Regions from separate parts of the Pseudomonas sp. P4_C8 genome, predicted to be linked through region 2. Evidence: predicted binding sites of a transcription regulator. Region 2 holds the regulator's gene; each other region holds the start of a gene.
The links. The regulator sigma-54, encoded in region 2, starts transcription at its own class of promoters, with help from an activator protein. The targets are predictions, from matches to a motif close to ANTGGCATNNANNTTGCTNT.
Positions count from the first base shown of each region.

Region 1 (10,012 bases), on a different contig from region 2:
GGGCTAAGGGTGTCCGCTGACGCCAGGATCGAAGCACGGACCCGGGTCGAGTCCTGTGGGTGAATGCGCGTGAAGATCGATTCGGCATCGAGCAGCAGCACATCAGGTTCGAGTTCGTAGATCTCTCGAATACCGTCGCTGACGTAGATCACACGGAAGCGACCGTCGAACTCCATCTTGAATTGATAGATGCCACCGGGCACATGGGCGCTGAGTTTTTTCAATAACACGTCCCGCGCCGCCAGTGCCTCATGGACGCGCTTGCGTTCGGTAATGTCGATGCAGATCGCCAGGTGACCGACCCACAGACTTTGCTCGTCGAGCACCGGGGTCACGAGCATGTTCACCGCCAAATGGCTGCCATCGCGGCGAACCAGCGTCCACTCCCGCGCCTCGTGCCCGCCCTCTTCGCCCCCCTTGACCAACATCGCCTGACTGGTCGGAATAGGTTTGCCATACCGCGCACTCAACTCCGCCGCGCGTACCACCAACTCCCGGCGCAAGTGCAGGTTTTCCAGGGTCATGTGTCCCACGACCTCGACGCTGGCGTAACCCAGCATCTGCTCGGCACCGGCATTGAACGTATTGATGATCCCGCGCAGGTCGGTGGCGATGATCGCCACCTGAGTCGCCGCATTCAGCACAGCACGCAACTGGCCGTGAGCGCCACGTAGCTCCTGCTCGCGGGCACGTAATTCCTCAGTCCGCTGCTCCACCATTTTCAGCGCGCGCTGACGCTGACTGACCAACACGTACAACAACACACTGAGCAACAGACTCAGCAACCCGCCCAGCACCATCAGGGTCTTCACCGAAGAATGGTTGGCTTTTACAAAGGCTTCGCTCGGGGTGATGTCGACTTGATAATCGTGATCGGCCAGTCGCAACAGCCGGCTTGCAGACAAACTACTGGCTGCCGGTACGTTGAAGGATTCGAAAAGCGCTTCGTGCTGTTCGTCGATCGACAAGTCGAGAATGCGCACCGAGAGATAGTCGTGCGTGGAGTCCGACAATCCATCTGCCAGCAACTGGCGCATGCTGATCACTGCCATGACATAACCGTAGGGTTTTGCACCCGTAGCGCTTGGCATGTTGCGCAGCATCACCGGGGCCACCAACAGCACGCCACGTTCATAAGCCGGCTCGATACTGACCAGATGCATCGGCTGCGACACCGTCATAGCGCCCAGTCTGTCCGCCCGCTCAACGGTTGATCGACGCATCGACTCGGTCAGCAAGTCGTAACCCGGCAGCGAGCCCAGTCGACTTTGCGTCTGACTGTAAAGCACCGCCACGTATTCATCGCGTTCAGCGGCCAATTGCAGTTGACCGTTGCCGTCAAGTTCACGAATGGTGAAGTCGCGCAATCCCTCGCCCCGCGCCTTGCGCTCGAATTCTGCGCGCTCGGCACGCGTCACTCGCGCCGCGAATTCATAGGCTTGAGTCCGGTGCAACAGGGCTTGGGTGTAACCGTCGAACTCCTCGCGGGAGACCGAACTGGAATTAGAGAAGAACCGGCGCAGGCCGTCGAGGCGCTGCTCCTGGTCTACGAAACGTTCTTCAATGCGGCTAAAACGCTCACTGGCCAGCAGTTGGAAGCGTTGCTTGAGTTGATGGTGGAATACATTGAGCGTTGACCAGGCGAGTATCCCCGTAAGGATGCCACCCATAATCAATACCAGCAGCGCGACCAGCCAGGCCGAGGCATCTTCGCTGATAATACCCAGGATCCTGGGGCGCACGGCGTGCAACGACATAGATGCAACTCAAAACGCCAGGTGCGGGAAAACCCATTGGCCATGAGAAGAGTTATAGCCATTAGCCACTAATTTGACCAGTACTGAAAGAATCCAAAGAGCCTTTAAAAATCAAGGCTCTGTGGATCCACCGTTCAGGTGTCAACGTGCGGTGATTTTCCAGGCACGGTGGATCTTGCCGTTACGGGCGAAATCCGGGTCGATGGTCTGGGCGGTGATTTCTTCAACGGCGTAACGCTCGGTGAGGTTTTCCTCAAGGGCGAACTTGCGGAAGTTGTTGGAGAAATACAACACGCCACCGGGTGCCAGACGCGCCATGGCCAAGTCGATCAACTGCACCTGGTCGCGTTGCACGTCGAAGATCCCTTCCATGCGCTTGGAGTTGGAGAACGTCGGCGGGTCGATGAAGATCAGGTCGTATTCGTCACGGCAGGCGTCGAGCCAGACCATCACATCGCCCTGCTCCAGACGGTTCTTGTCAGAGAAACCGTTCAGCGACAGATTACGTCGCGCCCAGTCCAGGTAGGTTTTCGACAGGTCGACACTGGTAGTGGTGCGTGCGCCGCCCTTGGCCGCGTGAACACTGGCCGTCGCGGTGTAGCAATACAGGTTGAGGAAGCGCTTGCCGGCCGCCTCTTTCTGAATGCGCATGCGCATCGGACGGTGATCGAGGAACAGCCCGGTGTCGAGGTAGTCGGTGAGGTTGACCAGCAGCTTCACGCCACCTTCGTTGACCTCGACGAACTTGCCCTGCGCGGCCTGACGCTCGTACTGCTTGGTGCCGCTCTGACGCTCGCGACGCTTGACCACCACGCGGCTCTTGTCGATGTTCAGGGCCTGCGGAATGGCGGCCAGGGCATCGAACATGCGTGCCGAGGCTTTTTCCGGATCGATGGATTTCGGCGCCGCGTATTCCTGGACGTGGACCCAATCCTGATACAGGTCGATGGCCATGGAATATTCCGGCATGTCGGCATCGTAGACGCGATAGCAATCGATGCCTTCGCGCTTGACCCACTTGCCCATTGCCTTGAGGTTTTTCTGCAGGCGATTGGCAAACATCTGCCCGCCTTCGCTCAAGCGCGGTTGCTCGATCACCACCGGTGCCGGTTTGATCGGGTTACCGTTCTTGTTGTACTTCTCGTACTTGCCCGGCACCACATCGTTGCCGGCGACTTCGACTTCTGCCTGCTCGCGCTCGACCTGGCGTTGTTCCGGGGTGCGACGCTCGCCCGTGACGAACTGGTCTGGCGTGACCTTGATCAGCAGCAACTTGCACGGCAGCGCGCCGTTCCAGAACGAATACTGCTTGTGGCTACGAATGCCCATGCGCTTGCCCAGGTCCGGCGCTCCGGTGAACACCGCGGCCTCCCAGTTCAGGCAGGCCTGACGCAGACGCTCGCCGAGGTTCTGATAGAGGTAGAGCAAGCTCGCCTCGTCACCCAGACGCTCGCCGTATGGAGGGTTACAGATCACCAGGCCTTTCTGGTTCTGGTCCGGGCGCGGCTCGAACGTACCGACTTCGCCCTGGTAGATCTTGATCCACTCGCTCAGGCCGGCACGTTCGACGTTGTTGCGGCCCGGTTGAATCAGGCGCGGGTCGGCTTCGTAACCGCGAATCCACAGTGGTGGCTTGGCCAACCCGGCTGCGCAACGTTCAGTGGCTTCTTCATGAAGCTTTTTCCACAGCGCCGGGACGTGGCCCAGCCAATGGGTAAAGCCCCACTGCTCGCGACGCAGGTTCGGCGCCATGTCGGCGGCGATCATCGCGGCTTCGACCAGGAACGTACCGACACCGCACATCGGGTCAGCCAGCGCGCCGCCTTCGGCCGCAATGCGTGGCCAGCCGGAACGGATCAGGATCGCGGCCGCGAGGTTTTCCTTCAGCGGTGCCGCGCCTTGCTGCAAGCGATAACCACGCTGGTGCAGACTGTGACCCGACAGGTCGAGGGAAAGAATCGCTTCGCCACGGTCCAGGCGCAGGTGAATGCGCAAGTCCGGGTTGAGTTTATCGATCGACGGACGGTCGCCTTGCGGGGTGCGCAGTTTGTCGACGATGGCGTCTTTGACTTTCAAAGCGCCGAAGTGGGTGTTGTCGATACCTGAGCCATGGCCGCTGAACTCGACGGCCAGGGTACCGGCGTTGAGCATGTGGTCTTGCCACTCGATGTCCAGTACGCCGTGGTACAGGTCTTCGGCATCCTTCATCGGGAAACGCTTGAGCACCAGCAACACCCGGTTCGCCAGACGCGACCACAGGCACAGGCGATAAGCGGTTTCCATGGTCGCCATGCCGCGCACGGCAGAGGTGTGCTCACGCGCTTCTTCAAGGCCAAGCCCGACGGCTTCCTCGATCAGCAGGCCTTCAAGGCCTTTGGGGCAAGTGAGGAAGATTTCGAATTGATCGGACATTGGATTTTCAAAGCCTTTAGCTAAGTGAACCGGCAACGCATTGCCGGCCCGGATTTCAATCAGGCGCTTTTCTAAAAGAGCGCCCGCGTGGCACGAAGGTGTGCCGTCCCACCAGTGCTGCTCAGGTTAGAAGAGCTTAGATGCACAGGCAGATAAAAAAGTTGATGCAACAAAATGTCACAAGTCGACCCTTCGTCGAATAATGCTCCCACGCAACAGAAGTCATTCTCACTAAGGATTAACCCCATCATCCTGCGGGGGGCCGATCATACAGGGCTTTACCAACAAACACGGGGCAAACATCGTGTTACTTATCGCCATAGCATCTTTATCGTTACGTCCTTATGACAAAACGATCATTCCCTCGATGTGACGCATTGGTTAGAACTCAATACAGGTTGACGCCGCAACGACGTCAACACCTTGGCTCGCGACGCCGGCAGCGGGCCCCAACGGCAGAGTTTTTTTCTGCCAGACCTCGATTGAGGTCTACGCGATGAATACAGTCAACAAGTGAGGGCAACACCCTATGAGAAGACTTAAGCGTGATCCGTTGGAAAGAGCATTTTTGCGCGGATATCAATATGGCGTTGGTGGCAAATCCCGTGAGCTTTGCCCATTTACTCTACCGTCAGTACGCCAAGCCTGGATTAACGGCTGGCGCGAGGGACGCGGCGACAACTGGGACGGTATGACCGGCACTGCGGGAATCCACAGACTCAACGAACTTCACGCCGTCGGCAATTAATTACAGGGCCTAACACTCCGACACGAAAATCTGATGACTGACTGAATTAACCACACACGTCCCATCCGGACGGCGGGCTTCGGCCCAGGGGCTCCTTCGAGGAGCCCTTTTTTATGCCTGCTCTCTGGCTAAACACAATCCTTTGTAGGAGCCCGGCTTGCCGGCGACAGCGATCTCAAGGACGCCATCGCCGGCAAGCCGGGCTCCTACAGGGGTTTAGCGCAGTGCTGCGATGGCGTCTACCGACTCACGAATCAACGCCGGGCCTTTGTAGATAAAGCCGGAGTAGATCTGCACCAGGCTCGCACCCGCCGCGATTTTCTCGGCCGCGTGTTTGCCTTCGGTGATGCCGCCCACGGCGATGATCGGCAAGCGACCTGCCAGTTCTGCCGCCAGCACTCTTACGGTGTTAGTGCTCTTGTCGCGAACCGGTGCGCCGGACAGGCCACCCGCCTCGTCACCGTATTCCATGCCTTCGACGCCAACACGGCTCAGGGTGGTGTTGGTGGCGATCACCGCGTCCATCCCGGTTTCAATCAGCGCTTGTGCGACTTGTACGGTTTCTTCGTCGGTCATGTCCGGCGCGATCTTTATCGCCAGCGGGACATGTTTGCCGTGGCGCAACGCCAGTTCTGCGCGGCGCGTGGCCAGGTCAGCGAGCAACTGCTTGAGCGAATCGCCGAACTGCAGACTGCGCAGGCCCGGGGTGTTGGGCGAGCTGACATTGACCGTCACGTAGCTGGCGTGGGCGTACACCTTGTCCAGGCAGATCAGGTAATCGTCGACCGCGCGCTCAACCGGGGTGTCGAAGTTCTTGCCGATGTTGATGCCCAGCACGCCTTTGTACTTGGCCGCCGCCACGCGAGCCAGCAGGTGATCGACGCCGAGGTTGTTGAACCCCATGCGGTTGATGATCGCCTCGGCTTCCGGCAGACGGAAAATCCGTGGTTTCGGGTTGCCCGGCTGCGGGCGCGGGGTGATGGTGCCGATTTCGACAAAACCAAAACCCAGTTGAGCGAATCCGTCGATGGCCGCGCCGTTCTTGTCCAGACCGGCCGCCAAACCCACCGGGTTCGGGAAATCCAGGCCCATGACCGACACCGGCATTTTCGCCGGGGCCTTGCACAGCAAGCCGTTGAGGCCCAAACGCCCGCCCGCGCCGATCAGGTCCAGGGACAGATCGTGGGAGGTTTCCGGGGAAAGTTTGAACAACATCTGACGGGCCAGGGTGTACATGGGCGGGTTTGACTCTGGGCTGAAAAGTGGCGGCAATTATAGCCGGGCATCCGGTTGCAGGCGAGGCGCGCGATGAAATCAACGAGCGATGGCATATGCCTTGCACCGTCACCGGTATCAGCACTCATGCCAACGGCGCAATGGGTCGCAAGACAAAGGCGTCGTCACTGGGCCTTGCTCTGGCAAGCAGCCCTTGGCGGCGTTTTTTTTTAAAAGGTGTTTATTGATGATTGAAGTTCCAGCCGACCCTCTGGCCTGGGTCAATGGCAGCGATGCCCCGGAAAAGACCGACATCAATCTCGGTTTCATGGCCTTGAGCGACTGTGCCTCGGTCGTAGTCGCCGCGACCCAGGGGTTCGCCCAGCCCTACGGCCTGACCCTGAACCTCAAGCGCCAGTCGTCCTGGGCCAACTTGCGAGACAAACTGGTCAGCGGCGAACTTGATGCCGCCCACAGCCTGTACGGCCTGATTTATGCGGTTCACCTGGGCATCGGCGGCGTCGTCTCGACCGACATGGCAGTGCTGATGGGCCTGAACCAGAACGGCCAGAGCATCAATCTCTCCCACGGTTTGCAGGCGTTGGGCGTGACCAGTCCTGAAGCACTCGACCACCACGTGCACCAAACTCGCTCAAAACTCACCTTCGCCCAGACATTTCCCACCGGCACCCACGCCATGTGGCTGTATTACTGGCTGGCGAGTCAGGGCATCCACCCGTTGCAGGATGTCGACAGCGTGGTAGTGCCGCCACCGCAAATGGTCGCGCACCTGCAAGCCGGACGTATAGATGGTTTTTGCGTGGGTGAGCCATGGTCAGCCAGCGCGGTGCAGCAGAATCTCGGCTTTACCCTGGCGACGTCGCAGACCATTTGGCCCGATCACCCGGAAAAAGTCCTCGGCTGCACTCGTGCGTTTGTCGAGCAATACCCCAACACCGCGCGAGCCTTGGTGATGGCGATTCTGGAAGCCAGCCGGTTCATCGAGCAAAACCCTGAAAACCGCCGCAGCACCGCACAACTATTGAGCGCGCCCGACTACCTCGACGCGCCCCTCGACTGCATCGAGCCGCGCCTGCTGGGCGATTACGCTGACGGGCTGGGCAATCGCTGGCAGGACCCGCACGCGCTGCGTTTCCATGCCGGCGGCGAGGTCAATGTGCCGTACCTGTCCGACGGTATGTGGTTCATGACTCAGTTCCGGCGCTGGGGATTGTTGCGTGACGATCCGGATTACCTCGACGTGGCCCGTCAGGTTCAGCAACTGGATCTGTACCGTGAAGCCGCCACCGCTGTCGGTGTCGCCACCAGTGGTCAGGACATGCGCAGCAGCCAGTTGATCGACGGCAAAGTCTGGGACGGCTCCGATCCGTCCGGCTATGCCCGCAGCTTCAAGTTGCACGCCCTGAGCGACAGCTCGCAACGATTCGCTCACCGCTGACAGGAGACTGCAAACATGCTGCGTATCCTGCTGATCAACGATACCGCGAAGAAAGTCGGCCGCCTCAAAGCCGCCCTGACCGAAGCCGGGTTTGAGGTGATCGATGAGTCGGGTCTGACCATCGACCTGCCCGAACGCGTCGAAATGGTGCGTCCGGACGTGATTCTGATCGATACCGAGTCACCGAGCCGCGATGTGATGGAGCAAGTAGTGCTGGTGACCCGCGACCAACCACGGCCGATCGTCATGTTTACCGATGAACATGACCCCGGCGTGATGCGCCAGGCGATTCAGTCCGGGGTCAGTGCCTATATCGTCGAAGGTATTCACGCACAACGCTTGCAGCCGATTCTCGACGTGGCCATGGCACGGTTTGAAAGTGACCAGGCGTTACGCGCTCAGCTTCATGCCCGCGACCAACAACTGGCCGAACGCAAGCGCATCGAGTTGGCCAAGGGGTTGCTGATGAAGATGAAAAACTGCAATGAGGAAGAGGCCTACACCCTGATGCGCCGCCAGGCCATGAGCCGGCAGCAGAAGCTGATCCAGGTTGCAGAGCAGATTATTGCCATGAGTGAGTTGCTTGGCTGAAGTTTTGTGCTGCCTTTGAAGGCCTCTTCGCGAGCAGGCTCGCTCCCGCACTGGATCTGTGTAAGACCCAATCCCCCTGTGGGAGCGAGCCTGCTCGCGAATGGCTGCAACTCGGTCCCGGGCTGTTGGCACAAATCTGGCTAAGTAATCACCACAGGTAACCAACGGCGGTTGCCCCACCTACGACAAAGACGTCGCTCACCCCATTTGCCTCTGGCGAATCGGGTGGCGGCGTTTTTTCGTTTTGGCCCCACAGCCCGGGGCCGGTGGTGCGGCCCACAGGCGCCCCACCTGCTAGCTCATGACTCCTTCTCGAGACTCTTCACAGCTGAGGTGCGCGATGAATTCAAGCTTCTGGAAATCCGGCCATACGCCAACACTGTTTGCGGCCTTCCTCTACTTCGACCTGAGTTTCATGGTCTGGTACCTGCTCGGCCCGTTGGCCGTACAGATCGCCGCCGACCTGCACCTGACCACCCAACAGCGCGGGCTGGTAGTGGCGACGCCGATTCTGGCCGGCGCCGTGCTGCGCTTTATCATGGGCATGCTGGCGGATCGTCTGTCGCCAAAAACTGCTGGGCTGATTGGCCAGGTGATCGTCATCTGCGCGCTGTTCGGCGCCTGGAAACTCGGGATTCACAGTTACGAACAAGCGCTGGTCCTTGGCTTGTTCCTTGGCATGGCCGGTGCGTCCTTCGCCGTCGCCCTGCCGCTGGCCTCGCAATGGTATCCGCCACAACATCAGGGCAAAGCCATGGGCATTGCCGGCGCTGGCAACTCGGGCACGGTGCTCGCCGCGCTGATCGCCCCGGTATTGGCGGCCGCTTTCGGCTGGAGCAACGTGTTCGGCTTCGCCCTGATCCCGCTGATCCTGACCCTGATCGTCTTCGCCTGGCTGGCGAAAAACGCACCTGAGCGGCCGAAAGCGAAGTCCATGGCCGACTACTTCAAAGCCCTGGGCGACCGCGACAGCTGGTGGTTCATGTTTTTCTACAGCGTGACCTTCGGCGGCTTCATCGGCCTGGCCAGCGCCCTGCCCGGCTACTTCAACGACCAATACGGCCTGAGCCCGGTCACGGCCGGTTACTACACGGCGGCCTGCGTGTTTGGTGGCAGCCTGATGCGTCCATTGGGCGGTGCGCTGGCGGACCGTTTCGGCGGTATTCGCACGTTGCTGGCGATGTACACGGTGGCGGCGATCTGCATCGCGGTAGTCGGTTTCAATCTGCCGAGTTCCTACGCGGCGCTGGCGCTTTTCGTCTGCACCATGCTCGGGTTGGGCGCAGGTAACGGCGCGGTTTTCCAATTGGTGCCACAGCGCTTTCGGCGGGAGATCGGTGTGATGACCGGTTTGATCGGCATGGCCGGCGGTATCGGTGGCTTCGCGCTGGCGGCAGGCATGGGCGCGATCAAGCAAAGCACTGGCAGCTATCAACTGGCCTTGTGGTTGTTCGCCAGCCTCGGGGTTCTGGCCTGGTTCGGTCTGCACGGGGTGAAACGTCGCTGGAGAACCACCTGGGGTTCGGCTGCCGTGACGGCGGCTCGGGTCTGAGCCCTCGATGAGCCTGCAACTGAGCTTTGCCCAAGCCAGCGCCACCGGCCCGCGGGAGGAAAATCAGGATGCCCTGCGCCTGGTGACGCCGGCCCCGGCGTTGGCGGTCAGCAAGGGGTACTTGTTCGCCATTGCCGACGGGGTCAGCCAATGCGCCGACGGCGGGCTCGCAGCCCGTTCGACCTTGCAGGCCCTGGCGCTGGACTATTACGCCACCCCGCAAACCTGGGGGGTCGCTCAAGCATTGGACCGCCTGCTGCTGGCGCAAAACCGCTGGT
Region 1 covers NZ_JBFUIH010000009.1:81,119-91,130, forward strand. The annotation lists gene AC1DWM_RS07825 (sensor domain-containing diguanylate cyclase) at 1-1,757, opposite strand, end outside; gene rlmKL (bifunctional 23S rRNA (guanine(2069)-N(7))-methyltransferase RlmK/23S rRNA (guanine(2445)-N(2))-methyltransferase RlmL) at 1,899-4,169, opposite strand; gene rmf (ribosome modulation factor) at 4,699-4,917, shown strand; gene AC1DWM_RS07840 (quinone-dependent dihydroorotate dehydrogenase) at 5,134-6,153, opposite strand; gene AC1DWM_RS07845 (CmpA/NrtA family ABC transporter substrate-binding protein) at 6,380-7,591, shown strand; gene AC1DWM_RS07850 (ANTAR domain-containing response regulator) at 7,607-8,182, shown strand; gene AC1DWM_RS07855 (nitrate/nitrite transporter) at 8,523-9,734, shown strand; gene AC1DWM_RS07860 (bifunctional protein-serine/threonine kinase/phosphatase) at 9,742-10,012, shown strand, end outside.
Region 1: a site for sigma-54 is predicted at 6,241-6,260, ahead of AC1DWM_RS07845 (CmpA/NrtA family ABC transporter substrate-binding protein). Genes of this name have one in related genera too.

Region 2 (10,012 bases):
CAGCTTCCTCTCGGCCATTTCCGGCGGAAGTCTGTATCGAAAATCATCGTTCCTGGAAGGCACGCTGGGTCAGAAGCTGTTCCCGGAATGGTTGACCATCGACGAGCGTCCGCACTTGATGCGCGCCTTGGGCAGTTCCGCATTCGATGGCGATGGCCTGGCGACTTACGCCAAACCGTTCGTCGAAAAGGGTGAGTTGGTCTCCTACATCCTCGGCACGTACTCCGGGCGCAAGCTCGGCATGCCAAGCACCGCCAACGCTGGCGGCGTGCACAACCTGTTCGTCACCCATGGGGACGAAGATCAGGCCGCGTTGTTGCGCCGCATGGGTCGTGGCTTGTTGGTCACGGAACTGATGGGCCAGGGCCTGAACATGGTCACCGGCGATTACTCCCGAGGCGCGGCGGGTTTCTGGGTCGAGAACGGTGAGATCCAGTTCGCGGTGCAGGAAGTCACCATCGCCGGCAACATGCGTGACATGTTCAAGCAGATCGTTGCGGTCGGTAATGACCTGGAGTTGCGCAGCAACATTCGCACGGGGTCGGTGCTGATCGAGCGGATGACGGTGGCGGGTAGCTAACCCTTACCGCTTAAAAAAGGCGCGCCACCCAATTGGGTGGCGCGCCTTTTTTATGCGCCTTGCACCGTCCCCTGTGGGAGTCAGCCGCCTATGCGGACGTTGTAGCAGCTGGCGAAGCCTGACGCAGCTTGCGGCAGCTGCTACAGAGGGCAGTTTTTACTCGCCTTCTTCGAAAAAGTTATTGATCAACGCCACCAGCGCATCCAGCGCTTCCTGTTCTTGCTCGCCTTCGGTACTCAAGTGAATTCTGGTGCCTTTGCCGGCGGCGAGCATCATCATGGCCATGATACTTTTCCCGTCAACCATTGATTCTGGCGTCTTCCCTGCCCTGATCTGACACGGATACTTACCCGCCACTCCAACAAATTTTGCAGAAGCACGGGCATGCAGGCCCAGCTTGTTGATGATTTCGATTTCCAGAGCAGGCATCGCGATGTGAATCCTTTAGCTGAGGTCGCGGTGGCGGACCTGGACGTTCTTCAGGGATTGTTGCAGGACCTGGCCCAGACGTTCGGTCAGGTAGACGGAGCGATGATGTCCTCCGGTGCAGCCAATGGCGATGGTGACATAAGCGCGGTTGCTCGCGGCAAAGCGCGGCAGCCACTTGAGCAAATACGATGATATGTCCTGGAACATCTCTTCGACGTCCGGTTGGGCTGCCAGGTACTCGGCCACCGGTTGATCAAGCCCGGACTGAGCGCGCAATTCCGGCTTCCAATAAGGGTTGGGCAGGCAGCGCACGTCGAACACCAGGTCTGCGTCGACCGGCATGCCGCGCTTGAATCCGAAAGACTCGACCAGGAACGCAGTACCGGCTTCCGGCTGGTTCAACAGGCGCAGCTTGATGGTATCGCGCAGCTGATACAGGTTCAGGTGGGTGGTATTGATTTTGAGATCTGCCAGATCGGCGATCGGACCCAGCAGATTACTTTCGTCCTCGATGGCTTCTGCCAACGAACGGTTGGCGTTGCTCAGCGGGTGACGACGGCGGGTTTCGGAAAAGCGCTTGAGCAGGGTTTCTACGTCGGCGTCCAGGTACAGCACATCGCACTTGATATGCCGGCTCCGGACTTCATCCAGCAGTTCGGGAAACCGCGAAAGGTGACTCGGCAAGTTACGCGCATCAATGGATACGGCGACCAGCGGTTGTGCCAGTTCGGTATGAATCAGTGCGCGTTCCGCCAACTCCGGCAGCAGGCCGGCGGGCAGGTTGTCGATGCAGTAGTAGCCGTTGTCCTCGAGAACATCGAGGACGGTGCTTTTACCTGAGCCGGAGCGGCCGCTGACTATGATCAAGCGCATGATTACTGACCGTTTTGCTCGTCCAGGACAACCTGATACAAGGCTTCGTTGCTCGGAGCGCTGCGAAGACGATCACGGACTTCCTTGCGATCGAGCATGCTGGCGATCTGGCGGAGCAGTTCCAGGTGCGCATCGGTAGCCGCTTGCGGGACCAGCAGTACAAACAGCAGGTCAACCGGGGCGCCGTCGATGGCGTCGAAATCAATGGGGGCGTCAAGGTGCATCAAGGCGCTGATGGGTGACTCGCAGCCCTTCAGGCGACAGTGGGGGATGGCGATGCCGTTGCCAAAACCGGTCGAGCCGAGTTTTTCACGGGCAATCAATGCCTCGAAGACATCTTGCATCTCCAGATCCGGCACTTCCCGGGCGATCAGGTTGGCAATTTGCTCGAGGGCTTTCTTTTTACTGCCGCCCGGCACGTTCACGAGGGAACGGCCGGGGGTCAGGATGTTTTCAAGTCGGATCATGGGTTGGGAGTGTTAACGACCGGTCGCACCCTGGAGGAGGCTCTGGGTCTTTTCCTTATGCTTTTTGAGTTGTTTATCCAGCTTGTCGGTCAGTGAGTCGATCGCCGCGTACATATCGGTATGTTCCGCGTTTGCGACCACTTCATTGCCGGGAATATGCAGGGTGGCTTCGATTTTCTGCTTCAGCTTCTCGACCGTCATCGTGACCTGCACGTTGGTGATCTTGTCGAAATGCCGCTCTAATCGTTCGAGTTTTTCGCCGATGTAGGTGCGAAGAGGTTCGGTCACTTCCAGTTGGTGTCCACTGATGTTGACTTGCATACAGCTTCTCCTTCGTTGCCAGTGCATAAAGCGGTAGATCAAATGATCTACCACTGGAACGCTGTGGCGTGGCTCTACATCAACCGCTTGCGTTCGCTCGAAGGCGCGATCCCGAGGGACTCGCGGTACTTGGCGACGGTGCGGCGAGCCACCTGAATGCCTTGTGCCTCCAGTAAACCAGCGATCTTGCTGTCACTCAACGGCTTTTTCTGATTTTCCGCGGCAACCAGCTTTTTGATGATCGCGCGGATCGCTGTGGACGAGCATTCACCGCCTTCGGAGGTGCTGACGTGGCTGGAGAAAAAGTATTTCAGCTCATAAATACCCCGTGGGGTATGCATGAATTTTTGCGTGGTCACCCGTGAAATCGTCGACTCGTGCATGCCCACGGCTTCGGCAATGTCATGCAGGACCAGTGGTTTCATGGCTTCGTCGCCGTATTCCAGGAAGCCGCGCTGATGCTCGACGATCTGGGTGGCGACTTTCATCAGTGTTTCGTTACGGCTTTGCAGGCTCTTGATGAACCAGCGGGCCTCTTGCAACTGATTGCGCATGAAGGTGTTGTCGGCGCTGGTGTCGGCGCGACGGACAAACCCGGCGTATTGGGCGTTGACCCGCAGTCGTGGTACTGATTCCTGATTCAGTTCCACCAGCCAGCGTTCGTTGTCCTTGCGCACGATAACGTCGGGAACGACGTATTCGGCTTCGCTGGATTCGATCTGCGAGCCGGGGCGCGGGTTGAGACTCTGGACCAGCTCGATGATCTGTCGCAGTTCATCTTCCTTGATCTTCATCCGGCGCATCAGCTGGGAGTAGTCGCGGCTGCCGAGCAGATCGATGTAGTCGCTGACCAGGCGTTTGGCTTCGGCGAGCCAAGGCGTATTGGCTGGCAATTGGCGCAATTGCAGCAGCAGGCATTCGCCCAGGTTACGAGCGCCGATACCGGCCGGCTCGAATTGCTGGATGCGGTGCAGGACGGCTTCGATTTCGTCCAGTTCGATGTCCAGTTCCGGATCGAAGGCTTCGAGGATTTCCTCGAGAGTTTCATCCAGATAGCCCTGATTGTTGATGCAGTCGATCAGAGTCACGGCGATCAGGCGATCGGTGTCGGACATCGGTGCCAGGTTCAGTTGCCACAACAGGTGGCTTTGCAGGCTCTCGCCGGCCGATGTGCGAGTAGTGAAATCCCATTCGTCGTCATCGTTGCTCGGCAGGCTGCTGGCGCTGGTCTGGTAAACGTCTTCCCATGCGGTATCGACCGGCAGTTCATTGGGAATGCGCTCGTTCCAGTCGCCTTCCTCGAGGTTGTCCACCGTGGGGGCGGTTTCCTGGTAGGAGGGTTCCTGAATGTCGGCGTTGGGTTGCTGCTCGGCTTTGTCGGCCAAGGGGTCGACGTTGTCGAAGTCGTCGCCTTCTTCCTGGCGTTCGAGCATCGGATTGGACTCCAGGGCCTCCTGGATTTCCTGTTGCAGGTCCAGGGTCGACAATTGGAGCAGGCGGATGGCCTGTTGCAGCTGCGGTGTCATCGTCAGCTGCTGGCCCATTCTCAAGACTAGCGATGGTTTCATGGCAGGGGCTTAACACCTTATTCGCCGGCGCACATGCGCCATCCACTACAGGGCGCCGGAGCGCCAAACATAAGCAAATTATATGCCTGAAACTGAAGTGTTTGCCTAGAGCGCTGTAACAATAAAAACCTGTTGATTTTTACTGTGATAAGCGCTCAGTCGACTAGCCAGACACATCAACGCTTACAGGCGGAACTCATGGCCCAGATAGACTTCTTTAACCAGGTCGTTGGCCAGGATAGTGGCGGCATCGCCTTCGGCGATCAGCTGGCCATCGTTGACGATGTAGGCGGTTTCGCAGATATCCAGGGTTTCACGGACGTTGTGGTCAGTGATCAGCACGCCAATGCCCTTGGCCTTGAGATGGTAGATGATCTGTTTGATGTCGCCGACCGAAATCGGGTCCACGCCGGCGAAGGGTTCGTCGAGCAGGATGAATTTCGGGTTGGTAGCCAATGCCCGGGCGATTTCCACGCGGCGGCGTTCACCGCCCGACAGGCTCATGCCGAGGTTGTCGCGGATGTGGCTGATGTGGAATTCCTGCAGCAGGCTTTCCAGCTCTTTGCGACGTCCGGCCTTGTCGAGTTCCTTGCGCGTCTCGAGGATCGCCATGATGTTGTCGGCGACCGAGAGTTTGCGGAAGATCGACGCTTCTTGCGGCAGATAGCCGATACCGGCCTTTGCACGACCGTGCATTGGCTGGTGGCTGACGTCCAGATCGTCGATCAGCACACGGCCCTGATCGGCCTGCACCAGGCCGACAATCATGTAGAAGCAGGTGGTCTTGCCGGCGCCGTTGGGACCAAGCAGGCCGACGATTTGACCGCTGTCGATCGACAGGCTGACGTCACGCACGACCTGGCGGCTCTTGTAGCTCTTGGCCAGATGCTGAGCTTTCAGAGTTGCCATTACGGGGCCTTTTGCTCGTCGGTTTTCTTCTTCGGCTGGATCACCATGTCGATACGCGGACGCGACTCGGTCACCTTGCTGCCGGTAGCGCGACCGGCGCTGGCAAGCTTTTTCTGGGTGTCGTAGACGATTTTCTCGCCTAGGGTGATGTTGTTGTCCTTGTCGACAACTTTTGCCTTGTCGATCAGTACTACGCGATTTTGCGCGGCGTGGTACTGGATGGTCACACCCCAACCCTGGACAGGCTTGGGGTCGCCTGCAGTTTGCAGTTGCTCGAAGTAGGCCAGATTGCCCACCGAGGTCACCACGTCAATGTCGCCAGTCGGGGTGCGGGTCATGGTCACTTTATTGCCGGTAACCTTCATCGAACCCTGGGTGATGATCACGTCGCCCGTATAGGTAGCAACGCCGTTCTTGTCGTCCAGCTGGGCGTCGTCGGCTTGTATGCGGATAGGCTGCTCTTGATCGTTCGGCAGAGCCCAGGCGCTCACGCTTCCCAGTGCTGCGCCCAGACTGAGCAAAATAGGGAGGGTTTTAACGAGCCTCATACTGTCCTCTTACGTTAGATAGCAGGTGTATCCTGCTTTCTTTCAAGTACGCTTTCATTCCGATGCCTGTCGATACACCGCCAGCGCCGTCGATACTAACGGGTTGATCGGTCTGCGCATATTGCTGCTGCGGGAACACAGTCATACGGGTGGTGGTAATCAGGGTCCTGCGGTTTTTTTCGTCGAAACGGGTGATGCGTACCGAATCGATCAGCTCGACCTGGGTGCCGTCCGGGTTGACTTCCCCGTGTTCACTCTGGACGTGCCAGGGAAACTCGGTGCCGCGAAACATGTTCAGGTCCGGATTGGTCAGCAATGTGACCTCGGACGCTTTCAGGTGTTCGACCTTGTCGGACGTCATTTCGTACTGCAATTTGCCGTCCGGCAGGAACTGCACGCTGTGGGCGTTGGTCGCGTAATAGTCGATCGTGCTTTCATCGACCTTGACCACAGGTTTGTCGAGGAAGCGTTCCGGGCTGATGTTCCAGTAGCCGACCGCAGCGAACAGCGCGGCGATGCAACTGAATAACAGGATGTTACGAAACTTTTTGCTCAGCATAGTCGGCTCACAGGTACGCAGCGTTGGCCGCATCGAGGCGGCCCTGGGCGCGCAGGATCAATTCGCAGAATTCGCGAGCGGCACCCTCGCCACCCCGGGCAACGGTAATGCCATGGGCGTTTTCACGCACGAAGCTGGCGGCGTTGGCTACCGCCATGCCCAGGCCGACGCGGCGAATCACCGGCAGGTCCGGCAAGTCGTCACCGAGATAGGCAACTTGTTCATAGCTTAGGTTGAGTTGAGCCAGAAGCTCGTCAAGCACCACCAGTTTGTCTTCGCGCCCCTGATAAAGGTGGGGGATGCCGAGGTTTTTCGCTCGTCGTTCGACCACCGGGGTTTTGCGGCCACTGATGATAGCGGTCTGCACGCCCGCTGCCATCAGCATCTTGATGCCTTGGCCGTCGAGCGTATTGAATGTCTTGAATTCACTGCCGTCTTCGAGAAAGTACAGGCGCCCGTCGGTCAGCACGCCATCGACGTCGAACACCGCGAGTTTGATCTGTTGGCCGCGTTGCAGCAGGTCCGTGTTCATTACATTACTCCCGCACGCAGCAAGTCGTGCATGTTCAGGGCGCCGACCGGACGGTCTTCGCTGTCGACCACCACCAGCGCGTTGATTTTGTGGTCTTCCATGATTTTCAGGGCCTCGGCGGCGAGCATTTCGGCGCGGGCGGTCTTGCCATGAGCGGTCATGACCTGTTCGATGGTGGCGCTGTGGATGTCGATGCTGCGATCCAGTGTGCGACGCAAGTCACCGTCGGTGAAGATCCCGGCCAGTTTGCCATCAGCTTCCAGAATGACGGTCATGCCCAAGCCCTTGCGGGTCATTTCCATCAATGCGTCTTTAAGCAGGGTGCCACGCTGAACCTGTGGCAAATCTTGACCGGCGTGCATGACATTCTCCACTTTCAACAGCAGGCGTCGGCCAAGCGCGCCACCGGGGTGGGAAAAGGCGAAGTCTTCAGCGGTAAAGCCACGAGCTTCCAGCAGCGCGACGGCCAGGGCATCGCCCATCACCAGGGCGGCCGTGGTGGAGGAGGTGGGTGCCAGGTTCAGCGGGCAGGCCTCGTGTTCGACGTGAACGTTGAGGTTGACCTCGGCGGCCTTGGCCAGCGGGGATTCCGGGTTGCCGGTCACGCTGATCAATTGAATGCCCAGACGCTTGATCAGGGGCAGCAAGGTCAGGATTTCATTGGTGGAGCCGGAGTTCGACAGGGCCAGGATGATGTCATCCCGCGTGATCATGCCCATGTCGCCGTGGCTGGCTTCGGCGGGGTGGACGAAAAAAGCCGTGGTGCCGGTGCTGGCCAGGGTCGCGGCGATCTTGCTGCCGATGTGTCCTGATTTACCCATGCCGACCACAACCACGCGGCCTTTGCTGGCCAGAATCATCTCGCAAGCGCGTACGAAATCTGCGTCGATGTGGGGCAGCAAGCCTTCTACGGCTTCCAGTTCGAGGCGGATGGTGCGTTGTGCTGATTGAATCAGGTCACTGGATTGGCTCATGTCGGAAATCGTATAGCCTGATGAAAGGCGGCGATTATAGCGGTAATGATCAAAACCCTCACGCAAGTTCGTTGCGCTTTGTCATTCCCGATGACGCAATCCCCTCTAAACAAGGCTTTTTGCCGATGATGTTACTGAAGATGGGCTGGCTTTGGCCTTGGGCGCCGGGCCTTTGCAGTGATATAGTTCGCGGCCAGTTCGGCCTGCCCGGGGAGGTATGTGCTTTCGTCAGAGAGTCAGGCGTCCGAGTGAGAGGCTGCATCGCAAGGAGATTAGATGAGTGCCGATAACGCCTACGCGGTCGAGCTGAAGGGACTGTCCTTCAAGCGCGGTACGCGCAGCATTTTCAATAACGTCGATATCCGTATCCCGCGTGGCAAGGTCACCGGCATCATGGGACCGTCCGGGTGTGGCAAAACCACGCTGTTACGATTGATGGGTGCACAATTGCGTCCAACAAAGGGCGAAGTCTGGGTCAACGGTCAGAACCTGCCGAAATTGTCGCGCAGTGATCTGTTCGATGCGCGCAAGCACATGGGAGTGCTGTTCCAGAGCGGCGCCCTGTTTACCGACCTTGACGTGTTCGAGAACGTCGCCTTCCCGCTGCGCGTTCATACCGAGCTGCCGGAAGAAATGATCCGTGACATCGTCCTGCTTAAATTGCAGGCCGTGGGCTTGCGTGGTGCTATCGACCTGATGCCTGACGAATTGTCCGGCGGCATGAAGCGTCGTGTTGCGCTGGCCCGGGCGATTGCCCTCGACCCGCAGATCCTCATGTACGACGAGCCCTTTGTCGGCCAGGACCCCATCGCCATGGGCGTGCTGGTGCGCCTGATCCGCTTGCTCAACGATGCGCTGGGCATCACCAGTATCGTGGTCTCCCACGATCTGGCCGAAACCGCGAGCATCGCCGACTACATCTATGTCGTCGGCGAAGGCCAGGTATTGGGGCAGGGGACTCCCGAGGAGTTGATGAACTCGCAGGAGCCACGGATCCGTCAATTCATGACCGGCGAACCCGACGGTCCGGTCGCATACCACTTTCCAGCGACGGATTACCGCGCAGATCTTCTGGGGAAGCGTTGATGCGCAAGATTTCATTAATAGAACGCGTGCGCCGGTTTGGCCACGCCGGCATCGATGTGCTGGCGGTGTTCGGTCGTTCGACGATATTCCTGTTTCATGCCTTGCTCGGTCGCGGTGGCATCGGGGGCGGTTTTGGTCTGCTGATCAAGCAACTGCATTCAGTGGGCGTCATGTCCCTGGTGATCATTGTGGTCTCCGGGGTGTTCATCGGGATGGTGCTGGCGCTGCAAGGCTTCAACATTCTGTCGAGCTACGGCTCGGAGCAGGCGGTCGGGCAGATGGTTGCGCTCACGCTGCTGCGTGAACTGGGTCCCGTTGTGACAGCGCTGTTGTTCGCCGGGCGTGCCGGTTCGGCGCTGACGGCCGAAATCGGCAACATGAAATCCACCGAACAGTTGTCCAGTCTGGAAATGATTGGTGTCGACCCGCTCAAATACATTGTTGCCCCGCGCCTGTGGGCCGGCTTCATTTCCCTGCCGGTGCTGGCGATGATCTTCAGCGTGGTGGGTATCTGGGGCGGCTCGTGGGTGGCTGTCGACTGGCTGGGTGTGTACGAAGGCTCCTATTGGTCGAACATGCAAAACAGCGTGACGTTCACTGATGATGTGCTCAATGGCATCATCAAAAGCATCGTCTTCGCGTTCGTCGTGACCTGGATCGCCGTATTCCAAGGCTATGACTGTGAGCCCACTTCCGAGGGGATCAGTCGTGCCACTACCAAGACCGTGGTGTATGCCTCTTTGGCTGTTCTCGGCCTGGACTTTATTCTGACCGCTTTGATGTTTGGAGATTTCTGATGCAAAACCGCACCCTGGAAATCGGTGTCGGCCTTTTCTTGCTGGCTGGCATCCTGGCTTTGCTGTTGCTGGCTTTGCGGGTCAGTGGACTGTCCCCGAGCCCGAGCACCGACACCTATAAACTTTATGCCTACTTCGACAATATCGCCGGTTTGACTGTCAGAGCCAAAGTGACCATGGCCGGTGTGACCATCGGCAAGGTCACAGCGATCGATCTGGACCGCGACAGCTTCACCGGTCGGGTGACCATGCAACTGGAAAAGCGAGTAGATAACCTGCCGACTGACTCCACTGCATCTATTCTGACCGCTGGCCTGTTGGGCGAGAAGTACATCGGTATCAGCGTGGGCGGCGAAGAAGCCTTGCTCA
Region 2 covers NZ_JBFUIH010000014.1:66,030-76,041, reverse strand. The annotation lists gene pmbA (metalloprotease PmbA) at 1-580, shown strand, start outside; gene AC1DWM_RS11330 (HPr family phosphocarrier protein) at 737-1,009, opposite strand; gene rapZ (RNase adapter RapZ) at 1,025-1,882, opposite strand; gene ptsN (PTS IIA-like nitrogen regulatory protein PtsN) at 1,885-2,349, opposite strand; gene hpf (ribosome hibernation-promoting factor, HPF/YfiA family) at 2,362-2,670, opposite strand; gene AC1DWM_RS11310 (RNA polymerase factor sigma-54) at 2,745-4,238, opposite strand; gene lptB (LPS export ABC transporter ATP-binding protein) at 4,422-5,147, opposite strand; gene lptA (lipopolysaccharide transport periplasmic protein LptA) at 5,147-5,695, opposite strand; gene lptC (LPS export ABC transporter periplasmic protein LptC) at 5,682-6,254, opposite strand; gene AC1DWM_RS11290 (KdsC family phosphatase) at 6,262-6,786, opposite strand; gene AC1DWM_RS11285 (KpsF/GutQ family sugar-phosphate isomerase) at 6,786-7,760, opposite strand; gene AC1DWM_RS11280 (ATP-binding cassette domain-containing protein) at 8,037-8,846, shown strand; gene mlaE (lipid asymmetry maintenance ABC transporter permease subunit MlaE) at 8,846-9,643, shown strand; gene mlaD (outer membrane lipid asymmetry maintenance protein MlaD) at 9,643-10,012, shown strand, end outside.

Region 3 (10,012 bases), on a different contig from region 2:
ATTGCCTTGATCATTTTCGTGCTGGATATCTGGGCCATCATCAACGTGTTTAAAAGTGGCGCCACCACCGGGATGAAAGTCCTCTGGGTGGTGTTGATCGCGTGCTTGCCGGTGCTGGGGCTGATCATCTGGGCCATCACCGGACCGCGGGCTGACGTACGGATCTGACTCCATTCCCTGTAGGAGCCGAGCTTGCTCGCGAAAGCGGTGTATCAGTCAATACACATGTCGGCTGATACACCGCTTTCGCGAGCAAGCTCGGCTCCTACATGGGGCATGTATTTTTCAGGCTCCAATGCAGTAATCCGTTGAACGAACAGTCCGCGCAAAAGTCCAGATGCTTGTAAGCCCATCCATGGGTTTTATCGAGGAGGCTCTGATGCAAAAGTGGAAAATCACTTTCGTAGATGATCACGGCGAAACAGTCGATGAAGTCTTTGAGTGCGACGAATGCCCGGATAACGAGCACGCCGCCAAACTCATCAAGGCCCGACTCCTTCCTGTCGCCGCCGTACTGGATCTGAACGATCTGGAAGGGCGAACTCCCGATGCGACCGTCAAAAGTCTTAAAGCCCAGAACAGCATACAAATCCTCGGCATCACGCCAATCTGAACATCTCCTGTCACATTCTCATCCAGTCCTTGGCAGCGGCTCTCTCTTGAGGCTACTCTGCAATCGAGATCAGCGAATGGATCGCTAAGGTCTGGTCTTGTCAGCTACATGCTTGCTTCCCACCGGCAACGAGGTTGCCGCATCGCTCGCACCACTCGGTTGCGCGTGCCGGGAATACGGAAAGTCTATCCATCACTATGAGGGGGACGTTTCATGAGCACAGCCTATCAAGAAGACATCAGCAGCTCGGTGCTGCGCCGCATGAAAGAAGGCGGTTTCGACTTTTCAAGATTCCATCCCATCGAGTTCTACGCCATTTTCCCCGACGAGGAGCGGGCCCGCAGAGCAGCAGGTCATTACCGTGGTGAGTCCTTGAATGCGCAAATCAGTGTGCGCGACGACGGCGCATGGGCGCTCGAACTGAGCAAAGTCATGTACGCCACATACGATGACATCGGCGATTTCGAGCAATGTTTTGAGGCCGTGGTCGAGCCTCTGGGCGGCATCATTGAAGGATGGGGCGTCAAGCAGGAGGTACGAGGGCTACTCGCATAATCTTATGAACAGTGACACGCACTAACGGCTGGCCTTCGGGTTGGCCGTTTTAGTTTATGGGGCGGCAAAATCCTTCCGGCAAAACCCTTCCGGCAAAACCCTGAAACAAGAATCCGGCGCAAAAAAAACCGCCTGAGCAGGCGGCTAAAGGGAAGTTCGGGCTGTTTTCCAGCGAATGCGCGGATTATCCGCACGGGCGGGCGGGCAGTGAAATCAACTCTGACTATGCTGGTGATAGGCGACAACGTCGCCTTGCAATGAAGCGGGGGCAATCAAGTTGGGGCGTTTGCTGCACGGGATTGGTGCGGTATTAACGGTGTTGATTTCCAACTGATTGATATCAAAGCGTTTATGCCGATGGCACGGGCCTTGCGAAGCCTAGGTGTCCGGGTGACAAGGAGTACGGCATGATCCGCACCTATTTTGATGAAATGTACGATGCCGGCGGCCAGGTCCGCCCGCATTATCGGGAGTTTGCCCGTTGGCTGGCCGAAACGCCTGACGAACTTTTGGCACAACGGCGACGCGAGGCCGATCTGTTGTTTCATCGCGCCGGGATTACTTTTACGCTCTATGGGGACGAGCAGGGGACAGAGCGCCTGATTCCCTTCGATACAATCCCTCGCAGCATCCCTGCCAGTGAATGGCGGGTCGTCGAGCGCGGCTGCATTCAGCGGGTCAAGGCATTGAACATGTTCCTTGCCGACCTCTATCACGAGCAGCGCATCATCAAGGCGGGCATCATTCCTGCCGAGCAAGTGCTGGCCAACGAGCAATACCAGTTGGCGATGCAAGGGCTGAATCTGCATCGGGATATCTATTCGCACATCTCTGGCGTCGATCTGGTGCGCGACGGCGACGGCACGTACTACGTGCTCGAAGACAACCTGCGTACACCCAGCGGCGTGAGCTACATGCTCGAAGATCGCAAGATGATGATGCGGCTGTTTCCCGAACTGTTCGCGGCGCAACGCATTGCCCCCATCGATCACTATCCGAATTTGCTCCTGGATACCCTGAAAAGCTCCAGTCCGATCGACAATCCGAGCGTGGTGGTGCTAACGCCGGGTCGCTTCAACAGCGCGTTTTTCGAGCATGCCTTTTTGGCCAGGGAGATGGGCGTTGAACTGGTGGAAGGCGCAGACCTGTTCGTGCGCGATGACAAGGTGTTCATGCGCACCACAGACGGGCCGAAAGCCGTCGATGTGATCTACCGTCGCCTCGACGATGCATTCCTCGACCCGCTGGCGTTCAATCCGGATTCGATGCTGGGCGTTCCGGGCCTGCTGTCATCGTACCGCTCCGGCAATGTGGTGCTGGCGAATGCCATCGGCACCGGAGTCGCGGACGACAAGTCGGTGTACCCGTTTGTCACCGACATGATCCGTTTCTACCTCGACGAAGAACCGATCCTGAAAAACGTGCCGACGTTTCAGTGCCGCAATCCATCTGAACTGTCCCACGTGCTGGCCAATCTTCCCGATCTGGTGGTCAAGGAAACCCAGGGCTCCGGCGGTTACGGAATGCTGGTCGGGCCAGCGGCGACGGCGGCGGAAATCGAGTCGTTTCGCGCGCGGATCAAAGCCAAGCCGCACGCGTACATCGCACAACCGACGTTGTCCCTGTCGACCTGTCCGACCTTTGTCGAAAACGGCATCGCCCCACGCCACATCGACCTGCGTCCGTTTGTATTGTCTGGCCGCGAAACCCGGGTTGTGCCCGGCGGTTTGACCCGTGTCGCCCTGCGTGAAGGCTCTCTGGTGGTGAATTCATCCCAGGGTGGCGGAACCAAGGACACCTGGGTGGTCGAGGATTGAAGGAAGCTTGCCATGCTAAGTAGAACTGCCTCGGATTTGTATTGGATGTCGCGTTACCTGGAGCGAGCGGAAAACCTCGCACGGATGCTCGACATCAGTTATTCGCTGTCGCTGATGCCACAGGATGGTCGCGGTGACGGGCTGCACGAACTCGCCATGCCGCTGCTGATCACCGGCACCCTGGATGATTACCTGGAGCGCCACGGCGAGTTGCATGCCGAACGGCTGCTGCACTTTTTCGCCCTGGACGCGGCCAACCCGGCGAGCATCTACAGCTGCCTCGGCGCCGCTCGGGCCAGTGCCCATGCGGTGCGTGGGCGAATCACCGCCGACATGTGGGAAAACATCAACGCCACCTGGCTGGAGATTCGCGGGATCGCCGAACAGGGTTTGAGCCGCTACGGCATGAGCCGTTTTTGCGAATGGATCAAGGAACGTTCCCACCTGTTTCGGGGCGCGTCCTACGGCACCATCATGCGTAACGATGCGTTCCGCTTCATTCGTCTGGGAACATTTATCGAACGGGCTGACAACACGCTGCGCCTGCTCGACGCTCGCTACGAAATGGCCGGCGATCAAGCTGAAACCGTCAGTGACAGTACGGCGCACGCCTATTATCAGTGGAGCGCATTGCTGCGTGCGCTGTCGTCGTTCGAGGCGTACACCGAGATCTACCGCGACGCCCCCGGTGCCCGGCATGTGGCTGAGTTGCTGTTGCTGCGGGCCGATGTGCCGCGCTCCCTGCGCGCCTGCACCGAGGAAATCGACCAGATCCTCGCCAGTTTGCCGGGGGCCAACGGCCGTCCGGCACAACGCCTGGCCGCTGAGATAGACGCGCGCCTGCGCTACACCGGCATCAACGAAATTCTCGACGAAGGCCTGCACGCCTGGCTGACCGAGTTCATCCCGCTGGTGCGCCAGTTGGGCAACGCCATTCACAGTTCTTACCTGGAGGCTGCATGAGACTTTCCATTAGCCACGAAACCACCTATCACTATGAAGATCAGGTGCGGGCGAGCATCCAGTACCTGCGACTGACACCCCACGACAGCGAGCGTCAGCACGTGCTCAGCTGGCAGCTCGACCTGCCGCGCCCGGTACGCGCGCAACTCGATCCGTTCGGCAACATATTGCACGTGCTGACCATGGACGAGCCGCATGAGGCGATCATCATCGGCGCCCGTGGTCAGGTCGATATCGACGAACTGCGCGAAGCCGAGCATGAAAGCCAGTCGGCGCTGCCGTTCCTGCGTTTCACGCGCCTGACCGAGCCCGACGAAGCGTTGCGAGCGTTCGCGCAAAAGGAATGCAAAACACGTCGGGATCGCACCGCGCTGATCGACTTGATGCATGGCCTTAACCAGCACATGACCTACACGCCCGGCGCAACCGAAGTCGACACCAGCGCGGCTCAGGCCTTCGCCGGGCGTTCAGGCGTCTGTCAGGACCACACCCATGCCTTTCTCGCCTGCGCGCGCAGCCTGGGCATTCCGTCGCGTTATGTGTCGGGTTATCTGTACAGCGAGAACAGCGAACACCTGGCCAGTCACGCCTGGGCGGAAGCCTGGCTCGATGACGCCTGGTACAGTTTTGACGTGACCAATGAACTGGCCCGACCGGAGCGTCACTTGAAACTGGCCGTGGGCCTGGATTACCTGGATGCCTGCCCGGTACGCGGAATGCGCCGGGGCGGCGGCTGCGAGCAGATGCATGCGAAGGTGTTTGTGTCGCCAACGCCGATGCCGGTTATCTCTGTCCAACAGCAATAATCTGCCGCACCACAAAAACCTGTGGGAGCGAGCCTGCTCGCGATAGCGGTCTTCCAGTCAGCAAACCTGTGACTGACACACCGCCATCGTCGGAACGCCGCCCGGAGCCGGCTCGCTCCGACATGGATTCAGGGTCAGGGCTTAACCTTGCGCCCGGCCATATGCTTCAAATACCCCACCAGCATTTCCAGATCCCGCTCCGGTAACACCTGCGCGGTAAACCCCGGCATCTTCGCCTGCGGCCACTGGCGCAAGCTTTGCGGATCACGGATATACCGCTTCAGGAAGTCCGCCCCAAAATACTCGGTCGGGTTATACGGAATATTCAGATCCGGCCCGAATTGCGCATCTCCGGCGCCGTTCAGTCGATGGCACGCCAGGCAGTTCTTCTGAAACAGCGCAAAACCTAGATTGACCGGATCGTCCGCTTTAAAGGCCGGATCCGGCAGCAGGGCAGGGAAGCGTTCGGCCACCGGCGCCATGCGCTTGATGCTGGCGACCTGGTACGGCCATTGCTCGGGGCTGATATTGCCTGTTTGAGGATTCGTCCAGACCAGATAAAACGGCCCGGCACTCGGCTTGCCTTCAGACAACGCTGGCCACGGTTTGGCCGGGTCTTCAATCGCCAACCATGCCTGCGCACCTTGGGTGTTGAGCAACGGTGCAGCGGCCAGTTCGGCGGCAAATCCGTCCAGCGCCACGGCTTGTAGATGGTCAGCAGGCTTGATGCCGGTCAACAACGCCGCCAGCGGCACCGCTTGATAGCTCATGTCTCGTTTGTAGGAAACGTCGTCGGCAATGCGCAGGGTCTGGAGTTGCGGGTGCTTGAGCAGTTCCTCGGTCTGCCAGGTGCGACTGCTCGCGCCCAGCTCCAGGTTCAGCTGTGCGGCAAACAGAGGCGTGCTGAGCAGCAAGGCCCCGATCAGAGTGAGCGTTTTCAATAGATCGCCATCCATGTCGTGAAGGTGCCACAAAGGTTGGCACACCCACGCTGGCTCGGGTAGCGAGCCAGTCACATTTTTAAAATGACGATATAAATACCTGACGCCGTATTTTTTCCCGACTAGCCAATCACCTTGGTCAGATTCGGCAAAATCAACAACAGCGTGGTAGCGAAAAGAATGAGCCCGGCTTGACGTACTTTCGAATGTTTGAACATGGCTTGACCGCCTTTTTTGTTATTTCCTGATGCCTGCCTGCATATCTCCATGACGGCAGAGCGTTGCACTTCCTGTCAGACGAGCGCCTCGGCAAAACCCGACGACAACTTCGTACACTTCACCTTAGAGCCCGCGTCACCCGTGGTTTAGATCCATTTCGTATGGGTATTCCATAAAAAGCTATAAAAAAGACATGAGGCCTATTGCCAGCTTCTTGGGCGCCCTTTTGCTAGACAGCTCCGTGTCCTGAAACGGTTAATCCCATTGCTCACTACCGTCCGTCTGAGCGTGTCCGTCAACGTCTGTGAGCGCTGCGGTCATTGAATCCGCGGCGGCTCGGCATAAGAGTGAGCGCTCAGTATTTACTCACCGCCCAGGTTCGAGGACGTCATGACCCAAGCTTTGATATTCGATGCGTTACGCACGCCCCGCGGCAAAGGCAAGGCCGATGGCGCCTTGCACAGCGTCAAACCGGTCAATCTGGTGGCCGGGTTGCTCACGGCGCTGCAACAGCGCACCTCGCTCGATACCAGCCAGGTCGATGATGTCGTGCTGGGCTGCGTGACGCCCATTGGTGATCAAGGCTCCGATATCGCCAAGACCGCGACCCAAGTGGCGGATTGGGACGTCAGCGTCGCAGGTGTGCAGATCAACCGTTTTTGCGCTTCGGGTCTTGAGGCGGTGAACCTCGGCGCGATGAAGGTGCGTTCCGGTTTCGAAGATCTGGTGGTGGTCGGCGGTGTCGAGTCGATGTCCCGCGTGCCAATGGGCAGTGACGGCGGGGCCTGGGCGCTGGACCCGGAAACCAATCTGCACAGCCATTTCACCCCGCAAGGCGTAGGCGCAGACCTGATCGCCACCCTTGAAGGTTTCAGCCGCCAGGACGTCGATGCCTACGCGCTGCACTCGCAACAGAAAGCAGCGCGGGCGCGGGCGAGCGGTTCGTTCAACAAGTCACTGGTGCCGGTGCAGGATCAGAACGGCATCATCTTGCTCGATCACGATGAGTTCATTCGCGCCGACTCCACCTTGGAAGGCTTGGGCAAGCTCAAACCGAGCTTCGAGATGATGGGGCAAATGGGCTTCGATGCCACGGCGTTGCGCGTCTACAGCCATGTCGAACGGATTAATCACGTTCACACGCCGGGCAACAGTTCCGGGATCGTCGATGGCGCCGCGCTGATGCTGATCGGTTCCGAAGCCAAGGGGCGGGCGCTGGGCTTGCAGCCACGGGCGCGGATCGTCGCCACGGCGGTCACCAGCACCGACCCGACCATCATGCTCACCGGCCCCGCGCCGGCCACCCGTAAAGCTCTGGCCAAGGCCGGCCTGCGGGTCGAAGACATCGACCTGTTTGAAGTCAATGAAGCGTTTGCCTCGGTGGTGCTCAAATTCATCAAGGACATGGCCATCGACCCGGACAAGGTCAACGTAAACGGCGGTTCCATCGCCATGGGCCATCCGCTGGGCGCCACGGGATGCGCGATTCTCGGCACGCTGCTCGATGAGCTGGAAACCCGACGCCTGCGCTATGGCCTCGCGACCCTGTGTGTCGGCGGCGGCATGGGCATTGCCACCATCATCGAACGCCTCTGAGCCCCCGACTTTCAAGGAAACATGTTCATGACTGAAGCCATCCGTTACGAAAAAGGTCAGGATCAGATCGTCGTCCTGACCATCGACATGCCAGGCCAGAGCGCCAACACCATGAACGCGGTCTACCGCGAAGCCATGGCCGCCTGCGTCGCCCGTCTGGTCGCTGAAAAAGACAGCATTGCCGGGGTCATCATCACTTCGGCGAAGAAGACGTTCTTCGCCGGCGGCGACCTTAATGAACTGATCAAAGTCGGCAAACCCGAAGCCAAAGCGTTCTACGACATGGTGCTGACGCTCAAAGGCCAATTGCGCACCCTGGAAACCCTCGGCAAACCGGTGGTGGCCGCGATTAACGGCGCAGCATTGGGCGGCGGCTGGGAAATCTGTCTGGCGTGCCATTACCGCGTGGCGCTGGACAATCCGTCCGTGCAACTCGGCCTGCCGGAAGTCACCCTTGGCCTGTTGCCGGGCGGCGGCGGGGTGGTGCGCATGGTGCGGATGCTGGGGATTGAGAAATCCTTGTCGTACCTGCTCGAAGGCAAAAAAGTCCGACCACAACAGGCGTTGCAGGCCGGATTGATCGACGAGTTGGCGAAAGATCCTGGAGAACTGCTGAGCAAGGCACGGGCCTGGATTCTGGCCAACCCAACGGCGATTCAGCGCTGGGACGTGAAGGGTTATCAGATCCCGGGCGGTACACCGTCCAGCCCGAAAGTCGCGCAAATGCTTGCCATCGCGCCGTCGATCCTGCGCAGCAAAACCCAGGGCTGCATGCCCGCGCCGGAGAAAATTCTCTGCGCGGCGGTTGAAGGTGCTCAGGTGGATTTCGACACCGCGCACCTGATTGAAACCCGTTACTTCACAGAATTGACCACCGGCCAAATCTCGAAAAACCTGATCGGCACGTTCTGGTTCCAGCTCAACGAGATCAATGCCGGTCGGTCACGGCCGCAAGGTTTTGCGCCTTACGTGACGCAAAAAGTCGGGGTGCTCGGCGCCGGGATGATGGGCGCGGGCATCGCGTTTGTCAGCGCATCGGCGGGCATCGAGGTGGTGCTCAAGGACATCACCCTGGCGGCAGCAGAGAAGGGCAAGGCCCATTCGGCAGCGCTGCTGGACAAGAAAGTCGCGCGCGGCCAAATGATTGCGCAGCAGCGTGAGGCGATCCTGGCGCGGATCCGCACCACCGAAAGCGATGCGGACCTGGCCGGTTGCGACTTGATTATCGAGGCAGTATTCGAAGATCGTGAACTCAAAGCCAAGGTCTCCTCGGCCGCGCAAAAAGTCGTCGGCCCGGATGCCGTGATCGCCTCTAACACCTCGACCTTGCCGATCAGCGGACTGGCCACTGCGGTGCCGGATCAGGCCAAGTTCATCGGCCTGCATTTCTTCAGTCCTGTGGAAAAAATGCCGTTGGTGGAAATCATCAAAGGCGCCCACACCAGCGACGAAACTCTGGCTCGCGGGTTCGATTTCGTCCTGCAAATCAAAAAAACCCCGATTGTGGTCAACGACAGTCGCGGTTTCTTTACTTCACGGGTGTTCGGCACTTTCACCAACGAAGGCATCGCCATGCTCGGCGAAGGTGTCAGCGCGCCGATGATCGAAACCGAAGCACGAAAGGCTGGTATGCCCATCGGGCCTCTGGCGATCTCTGACGAAGTTTCCCTCAGCCTCATGAGCCATATCCGCCAGCAAACGGCCAAAGACCTGCAAGCAGAAGGGAAACCGCTGATTGAACACCCGGCGTTTGCTGTGATTGACTTGCTGCTCAACGAATACAAACGGCCCGGTAAAGCGGCAGGAGGCGGTTTCTATGAATACCCGGCCGCCGGCCAGAAACATTTATGGCCGAAGCTGAAAAGCCGCTTCGAGAAGCCTGACGGGCAGATTTCGCCAAAGGATGTGCGTGATCGCCTGCTGTTCGTGCAAGCCATCGAGACCGTGCGCTGTGTGGAGGAGGGCGTGTTGATGTCGACGGCAGACGCCAACGTCGGCTCGATCTTCGGCATCGGTTTTGCGGCCTGGACCGGCGGTGCTTTGCAATTCATCAATCAGTACGGCGTGCAAGACTTCGTCGCCCGCGCCCAATACCTGGCGGCGCAGTATGGCGAGCGCTTCAATCCGCCGGCCTTGTTGCTGGAAAAAGCCGCTAAAGGGGAGGCGTTTTAAGGGACCGGTGACGCTTCGCGGGGCTTGCCTTGGAACGGTGTTTCGAGGCAGGCTCTGGGGTGTGCATTATTCCCATCACGCGTCAGGTATTTTTTATGTCGTTACGCATCTGCATTCTGGAAACCGACCACCTGCGTCCGGAATTGGTCGACCAATATCAGGGCTACGGGCAGATGTTCAAACAGCTGTTTTCGCAGCAGCCTATCGCGGCCGAGTTCACCGTCTATAACGTGGTGCAGGGCGAATACCCAAGCGACGACCTGACGTTCGACGCCTACCTGGTGACGGGCAGCAAGGCCGATTCCTTCGGCACCGACCCGTGGATCGAAA
Region 3 covers NZ_JBFUIH010000009.1:184,629-194,640, reverse strand. The annotation lists gene AC1DWM_RS08315 (PLDc N-terminal domain-containing protein) at 1-168, shown strand, start outside; gene AC1DWM_RS08310 (hypothetical protein) at 380-613, shown strand; gene AC1DWM_RS08305 (ribonuclease E inhibitor RraB) at 827-1,168, shown strand; gene AC1DWM_RS08300 (circularly permuted type 2 ATP-grasp protein) at 1,576-2,985, shown strand; gene AC1DWM_RS08295 (alpha-E domain-containing protein) at 2,998-3,948, shown strand; gene AC1DWM_RS08290 (transglutaminase family protein) at 3,945-4,754, shown strand; gene AC1DWM_RS08285 (c-type cytochrome) at 4,889-5,710, opposite strand; gene AC1DWM_RS08280 (acetyl-CoA C-acetyltransferase) at 6,305-7,510, shown strand; gene AC1DWM_RS08275 (3-hydroxyacyl-CoA dehydrogenase NAD-binding domain-containing protein) at 7,538-9,682, shown strand; gene AC1DWM_RS08270 (amidotransferase) at 9,778-10,012, shown strand, end outside.
Region 3: a site for sigma-54 is predicted at 1,525-1,544, ahead of AC1DWM_RS08300 (circularly permuted type 2 ATP-grasp protein). Genes of this name have one in related genera too.